DNA from 2 places in the Streptococcus gingivalis genome. Region 2 is predicted to be linked to the other one. Evidence: predicted binding sites of a transcription regulator. Region 2 holds the regulator's gene; the other holds the start of a gene.
What was found. Region 2 encodes CtsR, which represses protease genes until heat stress. Its sites were predicted from a motif close to TTGGTCAAAAAAGGTCAAANA; they were not measured.

Region 1: a site for CtsR is predicted at 6,065-6,085, ahead of SM122_RS04360 (ATP-dependent Clp protease ATP-binding subunit). Genes of this name have one in related genera too.

The regions. Positions count from the first base shown of each region.
Region 1 covers NZ_JAYKTO010000001.1:891,157-898,921, reverse strand. The annotation lists gene ileS (isoleucine--tRNA ligase) at 1-2,560, shown strand, start outside; gene SM122_RS04370 (DUF1827 family protein) at 2,663-2,965, opposite strand; gene SM122_RS04365 (NUDIX hydrolase) at 3,033-3,482, opposite strand; gene SM122_RS04360 (ATP-dependent Clp protease ATP-binding subunit) at 3,747-6,005, opposite strand; gene SM122_RS04355 (DUF1797 family protein) at 6,254-6,484, shown strand; gene SM122_RS04350 (bifunctional methylenetetrahydrofolate dehydrogenase/methenyltetrahydrofolate cyclohydrolase) at 6,650-7,504, shown strand; gene SM122_RS04345 (HAD-IIB family hydrolase) at 7,518-7,765, shown strand, end outside.
Region 2 covers NZ_JAYKTO010000002.1:108,742-116,506, forward strand. The annotation lists gene pnuC (nicotinamide riboside transporter PnuC) at 1-737, opposite strand, end outside; gene SM122_RS06840 (AAA family ATPase) at 748-1,809, opposite strand; gene SM122_RS06845 (hypothetical protein) at 1,974-2,690, opposite strand; gene SM122_RS06850 (DUF4430 domain-containing protein) at 2,853-3,260, opposite strand; gene SM122_RS06855 (hypothetical protein) at 3,238-3,726, opposite strand; gene SM122_RS06860 (ATP-dependent Clp protease ATP-binding subunit) at 3,736-6,165, opposite strand; gene SM122_RS06865 (CtsR family transcriptional regulator) at 6,166-6,630, opposite strand; gene SM122_RS06870 (alpha-L-fucosidase) at 6,848-7,765, opposite strand, start outside.

The DNA.
Region 1 (7,765 bases), on a different contig from region 2:
TCGTTCCAAATCTATGTCAGGATTTTACGCCCCTTATATCCCAGGTTGGGATACCCATGGTTTGCCAATTGAGCAAGTATTAGCTAAACAAGGTGTGAAACGCAAAGAAATGGACTTGGTTGAGTACTTGAAACTCTGCCGTGAATACGCTCTTTCTCAAGTAGATAAACAACGCGAAGACTTCAAACGCTTAGGTGTTTCAGGTGATTGGGATCATCCTTATGTAACCTTGACGCCTGACTATGAAGCAGCACAAATTCGTGTCTTCGGTGAAATGGCCAATAAAGGCTATATCTATCGTGGAGCGAAACCAGTTTACTGGTCTTGGTCTTCTGAATCAGCCCTTGCTGAAGCAGAGATTGAATACCATGATTTGGTATCAACGTCTCTTTACTATGCTAATAAGGTTAAAGATGGCAAAGGTATTCTAGATACAGATACCTACATCGTTGTTTGGACAACAACTCCATTTACGGTTACAGCTTCTCGCGGTTTGACTGTTGGTGCAGAGTTTGATTATGTCGTAGTGAAACCTGCTGGATCTGATCGTAAGTATGTCGTAGCATCTGAGCTCTTGCCAAGCCTTTCTGAAAAATTCGGTTGGGAAAATGTTGAAGTCCTTGCTACTTACCAAGGGAAAGAATTGAACCACATCGTTACAGAACACCCATGGGATCCTGAAGTGGATGAATTGGTGATCCTTGGTGAGCATGTAACCCTTGATTCAGGTACTGGTATTGTCCATACGGCTCCTGGTTTTGGTGAGGATGACTACAATGTAGGGATTGCAAATGGGCTCGAAGTAGCCGTTACGGTAAACGAACGCGGTATTATGATGGAGAATGCTGGTCCTGATTTTGCAGGTCAGTTCTACGACAAGGTTGTTCCAACAGTTATCGAAAAACTTGGCGATTTACTCCTTGCTCAAGAAGAAATTTCTCACTCCTACCCATTTGACTGGCGGACGAAAAAACCAATCATCTGGCGTGCAGTTCCACAATGGTTTGCCTCAGTATCAAAATTCCGTCAAGATATCTTGGACGAAATTGAAAAAGTGAAATTCCACTCAGAATGGGGGAAAGTCCGTCTTTACAACATGATTCGTGACCGTGGTGACTGGGTCATCTCTCGTCAACGTGCCTGGGGTGTGCCTCTTCCAATCTTCTATGCAGAAGACGGAACGCCAATCATGACAGCTGAAACAATTGAGCATGTAGCTCAACTCTTTGAAGAGCATGGTTCAATCATCTGGTGGGAACGTGATGCTAAAGACCTCTTGCCAGAAGGATTTACCCATCCAGGTTCACCAAATGGGGAATTCAAGAAAGAAACTGACATCATGGACGTTTGGTTTGACTCAGGTTCATCATGGAATGGGGTTGTGGTTAACCGTCCAGAACTCAAATACCCAGCTGATCTTTACCTAGAAGGTTCAGACCAATACCGTGGTTGGTTCAACTCATCTCTGATCACTTCTGTGGCGAACCATGGTGTCGCACCATACAAACAAATCTTGTCTCAAGGTTTTGCTTTGGATGGGAAAGGTGAGAAGATGTCTAAATCTCTTGGAAATACCATTGCTCCAAGCGATGTTGAAAAGCAATTTGGTGCTGAAATCTTGCGTCTCTGGGTAACCAGTGTAGATTCAAGTAATGACGTGCGTATCTCAATGGATATCTTGAGCCAAGTGTCTGAGACTTACCGTAAGATCCGGAATACTCTTCGTTTCTTGATTGCCAACACTTCTGACTTTAACCCGGCTGAGGATACAGTTGCTTACGACGATCTTCGTTCAGTGGACAAGTACATGACGATTCGCTTTAACCAGCTTGTCAAGACTATCCGTGATGCTTATGAAAACTTTGAGTTCTTGACGATCTACAAGGCGCTTGTTAACTTTATCAACGTTGATTTGTCTGCCTTCTACCTGGATTTTGCCAAGGATGTTGTTTACATCGAAGGAGCTAAATCCCTCGAACGCCGTCAAATGCAAACAGTCTTCTATGATATCCTTGTAAAAATCACGAAACTCTTGACGCCAATTCTTCCTCACACTGCTGAAGAAATCTGGTCCTATCTTGAGTTTGAAACAGAAGACTTCGTTCAATTGTCAGAATTGCCAGAAGCAGAAACGTTTGCCAACCAAGAAGAAATCTTGGATACTTGGTCAGCCTTCATGGACTTCCGTGGTCAAGCTCAAAAAGCCTTGGAAGAAGCGCGGAATGAAAAAGTGATTGGTAAATCACTTGAAGCTCACTTGACTGTTTATCCAAATGAAGTTGTGAAAACACTTCTTGGAGCTGTTGATAGCAATGTTGCTCAACTCTTGATTGTTTCTGAATTGACCATCGCAGAAGGCTCAGCTCCAGAAGGTGCAGTGGCCTTTGAAGATGTAGCCTTCACAGTTGAACGTGCCACTGGTGAAGTTTGTGACCGTTGCCGTCGCATCGATCCAACAACGACTGAACGCCACTACCACGCAACCATCTGTGATCACTGTGCACGCATCGTCGAAGAGAACTTTGCGGACGCAGTCGCAGAAGTATTTGAAGCTAAATAAAAGCCATTAAAAGAAGTTCCATAAAGGAACTTCTTTTTTAATAGCTAGAATGGTGTAGAGGTTCATCCATTAAGGAAATAAAAAAAGTAAGGCAAATTGGCCTTACTTTGTAATTGGAAAGGAAATTTCAATTAGTTTATCGGAGTAGAGGGTTTTAATAGCGGATTGGTCAATGATTTGAAGATCAATCTTACGTTTTAAAAAGAACTCACGAATTTTTTCTACTTCAGTTTCACGAATAGCTCGGTGTTTGTTACTGATCAATAATTCATAGTGGGTTGGGGCCTGTGTAAAAACGACATCAGTATTGCCCGCGGAATAAACCTCGACAAGCAAGGCGTCAGTGCTGGCAAGTTGGCTTTTGACCAGTGCAGCATGACTATTTGTGGTATTAATGAGCTTCATATGAGTTCCTCCTAACCTCTATCTTCATTTATTATAGCACTTTTTTATTTTTTGTGAAAGAATCCCTTTATTTTTTGTGGGTATTTTTCCACTGTTCAATGCCCCATTTGTGACTGCCACGTTTGAGTTTTTCAATGGCTTCATCTACAGGAAACCAAGCAAGATTGTTAAAATCTTCCAGTGGTTTTTGAGCCTCTGTATAATCCACTACTTCATAAATATAGGCAGGATTGTAGTAGTAGGTGTCGCGATGACTGGAATAGAAATACTCATCTGCTTGGCCATAGTATTGTCCTAAAACAGCGGTAAAACCTAATTCTTCGATCAGTTCCCGTTTCAGAGCTTGCAAGTGATCTTCACCTGCCTCGATTTCCCCGCCGGGCAAGAACCAGGCTCCATTAGGAGCTTGAACGAGGATGATCTGATCCTGGTCCTTATTGGGAATAACAGCGTAGACACCATAGCGATTGACGTAGGTCACGTCTTGTTTCTTATCACCAAAACTAGGAATGGTCATGGTTTTCTCTTTTCTTATTTTTTCATTATTATAACATATTTTTTAGCAAAAATCTGGAGGAAAAAAAGAAAGAGACTGGGACAAAAGTCCTAGCCTCTCAATTATTTTTGGATTGTCGAGCAAGACGCAGTGGTTGAGTGGGCTCTACTACGCTGATTTCATCAGCTTTTACAGCCCTACTCAACTGTGCGGAGGTGGGACGACGAAATCGAATTCTAACGAATTACCGATTTCTGTCCCAGTCTCTGAATGTACATTTACTGATTATGATTCTGAAGTCTGTTCAACTGGTTTGTGAGCAGACTTGATAGAGATTTTCCCATTGCTGGTCAAGACGGCTTTGAGTTGTTTTTCACTTGGATGTTCCAGGTAATAATCGGTAATGGCATCTTCGATATGGTCTTGGATGGTACGACGGAGTGGGCGGGCCCCCATTTTTGGATCGTATCCCAGATCGACCAATTTTTCTTTGACCTTCTCTGTCACGTCCAGATGAATCTCATTTTGTGCGAGACGTTGATTGACTTCATCGAGCATGAGGGTAACGATTTGAAGCAGATTTTCTTTTGATAGAGGTTGGAATTCAATGATGCCATCAAAACGGTTCATGAATTCGGGACTAAAGAAGTTACCGAGTTCTCCAAGTACAGAGTTGGTGCGTCCTTCTCGAGCCGCTCCAAAACCAACATTGGCCTCAGCTTTGCCGGTTCCAGCATTAGAGGTCATGATGATAATGGTATCTTTGAAGCTGACGGTACGGCCTTGACCATCTGTCAAACGGCCATCATCCAAGACTTGCAAGAACATGTGCATGACATCTGGATGGGCTTTTTCCACTTCATCCAACAACACGAGGGAGTATGGATTGCGACGAACCTTTTCCGTTAGTTGTCCAGCTTCATCGTAGCCAACATAGCCCGGAGGAGCTCCGACTAGTTTCGCTACGCTATGTTTTTCCATGTATTCGCTCATATCAAAGCGGATCATATTATCTGAAGAGCCAAAGAGCTCGATCGCCAATTGTTTAGACAATTCGGTCTTCCCGACACCGGTTGGTCCGACAAAGAGGAAGCTTCCGATTGGACGGTTAGGCGATCCTAGGCCGACACGATTGCGTCGAATGGCTTTCGCAATTTTATCAACAGCATCATCTTGACCGATCACATGGGCTTTCAAATCAGAAGCCAGATTGATCAATTGAGACTGTTCTTTTTCTTTCAAATCACCAACAGGAATATTGGTCTTTTGTTCAACGATGTGTTCAATCGTTTTTTCGCTGATGACAGGGGTTTCCTGATCGGTGACATGTTGACCTTGCATTTCCTTGTATTTCGCGATTTGGTCGCGGAAGTAGGCTGCTTTTTCAAAGTCTTCTTCGCGTGTCGCTTGGGCTTTGAGGTTTTCCGCTTCAATCAAGCGCTGGTCGATCACTTTTGGATCCACAAAGTTTAGGGTCAGGTTCATCTTAGATCCCGCTTCATCCAACAAATCAATGGCCTTGTCTGGCAGGAAGCGATCTTGGATGTAGCGGTTTGAAAGAATAGCTGCCGCTTCGATGGCCCCGTCTGTATAGTGGACGTGGTGGTAGTCTTCGTATTTTTTCTGGATGCCCTTGAGGATGGTGATGGTTTCTTCAACCGTTGGCTCATCGACCTTAACGGGCTGCATCCGACGTTCCAAGGCTGCATCTTTTTCAATGATACGGTATTCATTGAGGGTAGTAGCACCGACTAATTGGAGTTCTCCACGCGCCAAGGCTGGTTTGAGGATATTTCCAGCGTCCATATTGCCTTCGCCAGCAGATCCTGCGCCAACAATTTCATGGATTTCATCGATGAAAAGAATCACATCTTCACGTTGACGAATTTCATCCATTAATTTTTGCATGCGTTCTTCGAATTGACCACGAATACCTGTGCCTTGAACGAGGCTAACGACGTCCAGGCGGATGACTTCTTTTCCTTGCAATTTATGAGGAACGTCTCCGTCGACGATTTTTTGGGCCAAGCCTTCCACAACGGCAGTTTTTCCGACCCCAGGTTCTCCGATCAGAACCGGATTGTTCTTGGTTCGACGGTTGAGAATTTCGATGACACGGATAATTTCTTCATCACGGCCGATGACAGGGTCAATATCCCCTTTGCGGGCAATTTCTGTGACATTGATACCGAATTCTTCTAATAGTCCTTTAGGCTTTTGAGGGCGAGCTTGACGTGGGTCTTGATTGCCGCTACGGTTATTGTTTTGGCCGTAACCGCCACCTCCATAACTGCCTCCAGATTGAGTTGGAGGTGTTTGAGGTTCTTGTGGACTTTGGAAGTTTCCAAGGTTATTGAAGAAATCTTCGAAGGGATCTCCAGTCAGTTGGCTCCGTTGGGTCATGCCTTTCAAAAAGCTGTTATTTGGGTCTGTTTTCATAATTTTATAGCAATTTTGACAGAGGTCTACTTGCTGCTGACGTCCATTTACATTTGTATATAAATGGATGGTTGATTCATTTATTTTACAATTTTGACAAAGCATATACATACCTCACAGTAGGTTTTTGATGGTCTTCCATCAAGAGACGAGCCTATTTTTAAAAGGTCAAAAATAGTCAAAGATTTATAGTTTCATTATATCAGTATTCTAGAAGTTTGCAAGAATTTGCTACGAAATGTCGCTTAGGAATACTGAAGAAAGCAAATCAATGGAAAAATGTGAATTTTTATTGGAAGAGCTTTCTCTTTTATGATAAAATAGGAGAGTAGAAAGTAAAGAGGAGAAATAAAATGGAATCACATTTAGTACGGATTATCAACCGTTTGGAGACGATGACAAAAGACGGTGGAAACTTAAAACGTAATTTTGAACGTGACGGTGTTGTTGTCGCTGAAGTAGCCTACAACCACAATGAAGAAGAAGGTTCAACCTTTACACTTCGTGATGTTGAAGCGCGTGAAACCTATACATTTGATAGCATTGATTTAATTGCAATGGAAATTTATGAATTGCTTTACTAAGCAGCTGTGTGGATGAGTTTGGGGTGGTCTCAAGCTCATTTTTTGTCCATCTGGCTATAGTTTTCGTCTATAAGAAATTCTAATTAGGAACAGTTAGGTTTGAGAGTTGAAATCTGCTATAATAGAGAGGACTATTTTCATTACTTGACTAGAAAGAGAATTGATATGACGACACTCATTGATGGGAAGGCGCTCGCTACAAAATTACAGGGTGAGATTGCAGAGAAAACAGCACGATTAAAAGAAGAGACAGGAGTTGTGCCTGGCCTCGTTGTCATCGTGGTAGGAGATAATCCAGCTAGCAAAATCTATGTAAGAAATAAAGAGCGTTCTGCTATTGCGGCAGGCTTTCGGAGTGAAGTGAGACGACTTCCTGAAAGCATCAGCCAAGCTGAATTATTAGAAGTGATCGAACACTACAATCAGGATCCCCTTTGGCATGGGATTTTGGTGCAGTTGCCACTGCCTAAGCATATCGATGCGGATGCAGTCCTTTTAGCGATTGACCCGGCAAAAGATGTGGATGGCTTTCATCCATTGAATATGGGGCGCTTGTGGGCTGGAAATCCTATTATGGTGCCATCGACCCCCGCTGGCATCATGGAGATGTTCAAAGAGTACGGGATTGATCTAGAAGGGAAGCGAGCAGTCGTGATTGGTCGTTCCAATATCGTTGGAAAACCAATGGCGCAGTTGCTCCTCGCCAAAAATGCGACGGTAACCTTGACCCATTCCCGGACCCATCATCTGCCTAAAATTGCTAGAAGAGCAGATATCTTGGTTGTTGCGATCGGTCGTGCGAAATTTGTAACAGCAGACTTCGTGAAAGAAGGTGCCGTCGTTATTGACGTCGGAATGAATCGCGATGAGAATGGCAAATTGTGTGGGGATGTCGATTTTGACTCCGTTGCCCCTTTGGCCAGTCATATTACTCCGGTACCAGGAGGGGTTGGGCCTATGACCGTCACAATGCTGATGGAGCAGACCTACGAAGCAGCTGTTCGTGCCTTAAAAAAATGAAAGTGTGAACAAGATGAAGTTTGTATTTGATTTAGATGGAACCCTTTCATTCGATGGTGTCACAATCGATGATGAAATCAAACAGGTCTTATTGAGAGCAGAAGAATTTGGTCATGAAGTTGCCTTTGCTTCTGCACGTTCTTACCGGGACTGCTTGGGCCTTTTAGGAGATCCATTGAGTCAGCAACTCGTGATAGGCTTAAATGGTGGATTGGCCTATCGCCAGGGGCAATTGGTATATGAGGAACAATTGGACAAGGA
Region 2 (7,765 bases):
ACTAGGCTATTCAGCGTGTAGACCCAGTACATCCCTTGGATGTGAAGGCTCTGATCCCACCAGAGATAGATACTAAAGACGTTGGTCGCAATCCAGAAGATCCATTGCTCCCGGTAAAGGCGAGTCATTAGGAGCTGACCGACCCCATTGGTCGCATCGGTGATACTATCGCGGAAAGGGCGAGCGCTATGGATGCTCTGATACGCAAAGCCCATACCAATCCAAATAACAGCACACAAGGCCAAGTAGCGCATCCACTCAATCAAGTTCAATTTCTTGGCTTCAAAGTGAGATTCTTCGACCTTACCTTGATCATTGATCCGATTAGAGAGCCAAACATAGAGACCGATCGGTTGCATGATGAAGAAATAAAGAGTTGTCAGAACTTCCCCGTAGAAGTTCTTATTGAGGGCTAAAACGAGGTAGATCGCTGAATTCACTGCTCCAAAAAGGTAGTTACTAGCACGCCCTTCTGCAACCAGGATGACGCAGACAATGCCTGTCCAAGAGGCAAACAGTCCCAGCCAATCATGCTGTCCTGTCCGATTGGTCCATTCTAAGAAGAAGGGAACACTAGAAAGAAGGAGGAGATAAATCCATTGAAAGGCTGTGCGTCCTACAAAAAGGTCCTTCCATAGAAGTTTCATAATATTGACAAAGCCTTGCTTTTTCGCTTCTCGGTGAACATTTCTAAAGTCTTGGCTAAAAGTTGCGAATTTTTCAGATAGGTTTTTCATAAGCTGCTCCTTAGTCGGCTTGGTAAATGGCATCGATCACCTTCTTGGCTTCTTCGTAGTTGCCGAGGTAGTCTGATGCGAGGAAAGTGGTCGGAATGTTTCCTAGGTATTGCTGGCGCAATTGGTCCAGGTAATTTGAAAAGCTGGTGCGGATCTCTTCGTCAGCCATGGTCATGTCTCGGAAACCATCATTGACATAGGAACCGATCGGCTGGACAAAGAGGATCAAATCCCATTTTTCTTTGGAGAGAATACTGACAAAGAGGTTGTCAAAGGTATCAGTCATGCTGGTATCCTGACCTTCGACCTCCATGTAGTAGTCGTAATAACCCTTGGTCACTAGGGAATTGGTATCTGCGATGACAAGGCCTCTATTGGCACTACTATCGATGAGCTTAGAGGTTTGATCATACTGTCCTAAGAGTAGATAATAGTAATCTTTTGGCGTGAGCTCATCATCTCGAACATTGTTCTTGATCTGGTATTCACGGGCATACTCAAGACTAACAGGTGCATCGTAAAAGCGGGCTAAGTCCTTTGCAAGGGTCGTTTTCCCGTTGCTGGCGCTCCCCATGATCAAGACTTTTTTCGTGAACTGGCGACGGAAGGGCTGGGCAATGTATTTCCAGTATTTGCTGGGATTTTCCCGGATCATGGTAGCAGAGATCCCGAAGCGACGCTCTTCTAAGTGAACTTCAAACCCTCTAGCTTCCAACTCTTCCTTGTAGGCTTTCTCCCCTACATAAAAGATCAACTCTTCTGTCTCTGTTTGATACTGGATGGTGTCTAGGGCTGTCTGTAACCAAGGCTCCCAGCCCAAGGGATAACGAGGAAGTTCTGTCTCATCTAACTTATAGACTTGGGTCAACTCATCATTTGAGAAAGCTTCGCGGATATAACGGAAGCGTTTTTGTAAAGGCAGTCCCACTTCTTCGCCACGATCCCCTTCGTAACCAGAAACGATGACACGAACGCGATCACACTGACGCTTGGCCCGCTGGATCAGGTCAATATGCCCTTGATGAAGAGGCGCAAAGGTTCCAAAAACCAGGGCAATTCTTTCTTTTTTCATATAAGCTCCTTTTTATAATTTTTTATAAATAGATTTTCTTTATGTTTTTATTATAAACTATATTTTCTATCTGTCAATAGTTTTTTATAAAAAAATATATTTTTATTCAAATCAACAAAAAAAGATCTGAAAAGAGATGCTTATCCTTTCAGATCTTTCGAATTTTATTCACGAGTGAGGGAGTGGCTGACACCGTCTTTCAAAACCGTCACACTAGATACCGAGCCATCTTTTCCAACTACGATATCTAGAGTCGCTGCAGATCCATCGCCTGCTGAGAGATTAGCATGGTAATGACCATCATCCAAGGTATAGTTATAAGCGCTGATACCATAGGCTACGGGTTGGCCCCCAGGAAGTTGGATGGTCACTTGACCACCTTGGCCAATAGTGACTCCAGTGTCGCGTTTGTCAGACCAATTCCCAGCTGCTGCAGAGAAATCCCCTGCTGCTACAGAATAGACTCCCTTGTATTGGGCATTCTCTGTAGCAGAAGCTTGCTTCTTAGCATGGGCATGGCCGTCTTCTAGACTTGGCAATTTTGCTTTCGCTGGTGTTGCTGGAGTGGCTACTTCTTTTGTTACGGGTGCTGCTGGTGTCGCTTCTTTAGCTGGAGCAGGTGTTTGACTAGCTGCAGCTTGGTTATTTTTGCTACCAACGGTATGACTTTCTTCTGATTTGCTATCAGAGGATGAAGAGGCAATGGGATCTTTACTAGTGATCACTTTTTTCTTAGAAGAAGAGCTGGTTTGTTTAACCAGACTGGTCTTTGAACTACTTGCTTCTGAAGTTTTTTCTTCTTTATTCCCGCCACAAGCTCCTAGGAAAAGACTAGCTGTCAAAGCTAGGGCTGCTAGGGAAATGATTTTTTTGTTTTTCATAACAGAACCTCTTTTTGTAACATTTGTAATATTTTGTAACGTTATTGTAACACTGTTATATGAGGCTGTCAATAGTTTCTCAAATATTTTTCTAATTTGAAAGAAATTTTAGGTAAGTTCCTAAACTTTGCAAAAAAAGCCGGACATACTGTCCAGCTTTTCTTATTTATACACTTCTTGATAGAATTCGATCTTGTCCCCTTTTTTAACGGTGGTTTCTGCAGCACCTTTTGGAGCCATTTCGCCATTGATCTTGTACATCCAGTAAAGACCTTTGGCTTCATCTTGGCTGTGACCGTCAATCGAGGTGATCATGCCATTTTTTTCTTCAATCTTGTAGTTGGCTTTGAGCACTTTCATGAGGTTGCTCTCTTCTGCTACTTTCAAGGTTTTCGATTGCGCTTTTTGACCTTCTGGCGTCACGCTAATCGTAATCGAAATTTCGTTTTTCTTGGCAACTTCTGTGCTAGAAGCACTTGTTTGATGGTTTGTGCTATGAGACGAAGCGCAACTCGCTAAAAGAAGAGCTGCAAGTAAGGTCATCAAGCTAGAAATGGTTTTTTTCAACATAAAATCTCCTAAAGATTTGATAGATAATGGGATAGAAAATGATCGTCGACAGAGCATGGGCAAGGTTAAAACTAAAACCATTGACCAAAGCATAGGTCCACCAAGGAATATGGTATATCAAGGCATAAACACTATCGATCAAGACCCCATAAGCAAAGGACAGTAGGCCCACAAAAAGGATCTGAAGGACAAAGGGCAACCACTTGTAACTGATGCGCCAAATGAGCATCAAACAGCCAAAGGCGACAATCTGAAAGAACACAATCAGGCTCATCCCCAGGAAAAAGGCGGAGACAAACATGGTGATCATCATCACAAGAAAAGCAAAGCTATACCCTTCAAATATCACCAAGAGAAAAAAGATGGCAGAAATAGGTTGGACATTTGGGAAAGGGGCAAAAGCCTGACGTAGAGCGACACAAAGGGCCGCCAAAAGCGAAATACGGGTTAATCGCTGAAGCGTCATGACATCCTCCTAGACAATCTCAAACTTGATCGTTCCGGCTGTCGTTCCAACCTTGATCGTTTGTCCTTCTTGGGCTTGGCCTTTCAGCAATAGCTCTGCTAGTTGATCTTCCACTTCGGTCTGCAAGACACGACGCAGTGGGCGAGCTCCCATTTCTGGATCGTACCCTTTGGTTGCTAGCAACTTGAGCGCTGAAGGCTGGAATTTGAGGGTCATGCCTTGTTCTGCCAAGGTCGCGATGAGCGGTTTGACCATGACTTTCACTACCTGCTGCATGTCCTCGCTTGAGAGACTATGGAAGACCACCTTTTCATCAATCCGGTTGATAAACTCTGGACGATAGGTCTTCTTCAACTCTTCAAACATGCGTTTTTCCATATTGGCTTGGTCAAAGCGGATATCTTTAGCACCAAAGCCAACTGTCTTATCATCCCGAAGGGCTGTTGCTCCCAGGTTTGAGGTCATGATGATGATGGTATTGGAGAAGTCGATCTTCCGGCCTTTGCTATCGGTTAAGACTCCGTCATCCAAGACTTGCAAAAGGACATTGAAAATATCTGGGTGGGCTTTTTCCACCTCATCAAATAAGAGAACTGAATATGGTTTGTTGCGGACTTTCTCGGTCAACTCGCCTCCTTCTTCGTAGCCCACATAGCCTGGAGGAGCTCCGTTGAGGCGACTCGCCGCGAATTTTTCCATGTACTCACTCATATCAAAACGGATGAGGGCCGATTCATCATCAAACAGAACTTCTGCCAAAGCTTTGGCTAACTCTGTTTTTCCGACACCGGTAGGTCCTAGGAACATGAAAGAACCGATCGGACGTTTATTGCTACGGATACCTGATTGATTGCGTCGAATAGCCCGACTGATACTCGAAACCGCTTGGTCTTGACCAATCACGCGCTTGTGCAATTCTGCTTCTAAGTTTAGGTACTTCTTGGCATCGGTTTGAGTCAGTTTTTGAGTTGGAATACCAGATAATTGGCTCAAAGTCACCAAGACATCTTGGTCAGTGACTTCTTTTTTGTAGACAATGGGAGCGGCCTCTACTTCTAAGAGCTGGGCTGCTTTCTTCCACTTGCCATCCATCAAAGCCCGGTCTAAGGCGGTCAACTCTTCTTTTACGTGACCGTTGGAATCGCGGTTTTGTACAGTAGCTGCCGCTTCATCCAAGAGATCAATGGCTGAATCTGGCAATTGACGACTGGTCAAATAGCGGTGGGCATATTTGACAGCTGTTTCGATCGCTTCATCGGTAATGGTCACATGATGGTGGTCCTGATAGGTCTCTTTCAAGCCTTGGAGAATTTGGATGCTATCTGCAACACTTGGCTCTTCAATGGTGACTTTCGCAAAACGTCGAGAGAGGGCTGCGTCTTTTTCGATATGCTTTTGGTACTCATCTTGAGTCGTTGCTCCAACTGTACGCAAGGTTCCCCGTGCCAGGGCTGGTTTTAGAATATTGGCTGCGTCTAAGGTCGAATCAATACCGGATCCTGACCCCATAATGGTATGCAGTTCATCGATAAAGAGAATCACGTGACCGTCTTCTTCGATGTCCTGGATGATATTGTTCATCCGTTCTTCGAAGTCCCCACGGAAGCGCGTCCCTGCAACGACATTCATAAGATCCAATTCAAGGACACGCATTTGCGCGATTTCAGCTGGAACATTGCCACTAGCGACACGCTGGGCCAGACCTAATGCAAGGGCGGTTTTTCCGACCCCTGCTTCTCCCACCAATACAGGATTGTTCTTCGTCTTGCGGCTGAGGATTTGGATCATGCGTGAAATCTCTGCATCCCGGCCGATCACAGGCTCAAGCTGGCCTGCACGCGCCATTTCTGTCAAATCACGGGTATAATCTTCAAGACCTCCACTGGTGCTTGGGGGCATGCCCATCATATTTCCCATGGTTTGGCGGTTAGGGTTTTGGGCTCGATAGAGACTCCGAATGGCTTTGATATCATTCTTGTCCCAACCTGCCTTGTCCTCAAGATTCTTTCGAAGGGAGGCAATAGGAACTCCCTTGTCTTGCTCTGTAAAGGCAAAGCCAGCAAACTCCATGACTTGGCTCGCCAAGGTCCCACGGTCTGCTAGAAGAGAGAGGAGCACATGCTCTGTTCCCAAGGTCTTGGCATGAAGGACCTGGGCAATCTCTCTTGCGTGTTTCATAATGGCTTCCATCCGATAAGAAAATGGGAAGATTTCATACCGATTGTCGCTTTGAAAAGCTTGGCCTGTGATATGCTCCGCTGCATCCTGAAACTCATCGATCTGCATAGGATAATCGTTCAGTACAGAACCTGCCACGCTATAGGGATTATTGGCCATAGCCGTCAGGAGATGCCAAGTATCTAAGGTATGCCCCTGATAGTGGCCTGCTAGTATTTGGGCCGCTTCTATACTTTCTAACAGTGCTGTTGAATAGTTCATCTAGTCGGTATTTCCTTTTCTATCTACTTGTTGAATGATTTTTTTCAGCATCGTTGCTCGTAGGATGAGAGCATCTCGACCTAGGACCTCATCGGAGGTCGTCGCAAGCAAGAGCTGAGTCTCACGTTTTGTCAATAATTTTTCTTCATAGAGCATCTGGAGGATATCATTAAAGACCTGCTGGCTGATGGTCTCTCCAATATTGGCTGCCAAGTCTTGGAGCATCTGATGGTGATCTGAAAACTGGACCTTGCCAATGCGGATATAGCCCCCACCACCCCGCTTGCTCTCTACAATATAGCCTCGACTCTCGGTAAAGCGAGTCTTAATGACATAGTTAATCTGACTGGGTACAACCTGAAAGACATCGGCTAACTCACTTCTTTTGAGCTCTGCCATGCCAGCTTGAGCCAGCAAGGCCTTGATATAAGCTTCAATGCTATCAGATGTGTTCTTATTTGCCATGATGCTCCTTTCTGGCTTGTTTTTTTCTAGATGGATGCTCTGCTCTTTGGCCCATAAAAAATGGCCTTGGAGTGTTCCTTCTCATCATTGACCTTATTTGACTATTATACAATTTTTACGGCTGTAAATAAAGCAAAGACTCCATGGAAATAGGAATCTCTTAAGAAGGCAAAACAAAAGAGGCTAGTGAGAACTAACCTCTTATGCGAAGAAGGAACTACTCTTTGCGACGAGCGAATTTGGCGCCTCCACCCAAGAAACCTAGACCAAGAAGGCCTAACCAAGCAAAGAAACCACCTTCTTTTGTACCGGTTTGAGGAAGTTTTCCTTCCGATTGTAGAGAAGGACTTTCAACATCTTCTTTTTCCGGATGGTCTGAAGTCGAAACAGAAACTGCTTCTGGGGTTTTCGGTTGCAAGAGAACCGGTCTTTCTTTTTCTTTTTTGTCTTCAGCTTGAGAAAGAGTCATAACTTCTGGTTGCACCTTACTTGGAGTTACAGGAGTGGTTGGAGTCGGCATATCAGCTATCAACGGACTTTCTTCCGCTTCCTTCGTTCCGACTTCTGTGATCTGGTCCTGGGCCTCCACTTCGACAAAGGCATCGACTTCTGTCCGAATTTCTTTGCCTTCTTCTTGTCGGACTTCGATCAATTTCAACCGGCGTCCGACCTTCCCTGCTTGAAGGATCCGGCTCTCACCCTTGGTCAAGTCCTTGTTCTCACGCGTTTGACTCTCAAATGGAATCTCCTCCGCTTCGATGAGAAGTTCTGGCTTTTCAAGAATCAGATCCCGAACACCTTGATCTGGTCGTGTCTGCGTCAGGGGTTCATAATTGCGAGCATCTTCTAAGATGGTTTCAAGGGCTTCCACTTGATTAGCTGCAGCAACCAAATCTGGTTGCTCTTGATTCAACAACTGAGTCAAGTCCGTCAATTGTCCTTGAACCTTCGGTTTGAGGTCTGCTTTCAAACGATCGAGAGAGGTAGCCTTGATCTTTTCTACTCCTTCTCTGATGATCTGTTGCAGCTCTTCTTGACTGAGCAACTGGCTATCTTTCCCTGAGAGGATAAATCGGTCTACCTGGATGGCTCGAGATGACTGAGGATCATTGAGGGCTGGATCTAAGTGCAAGCG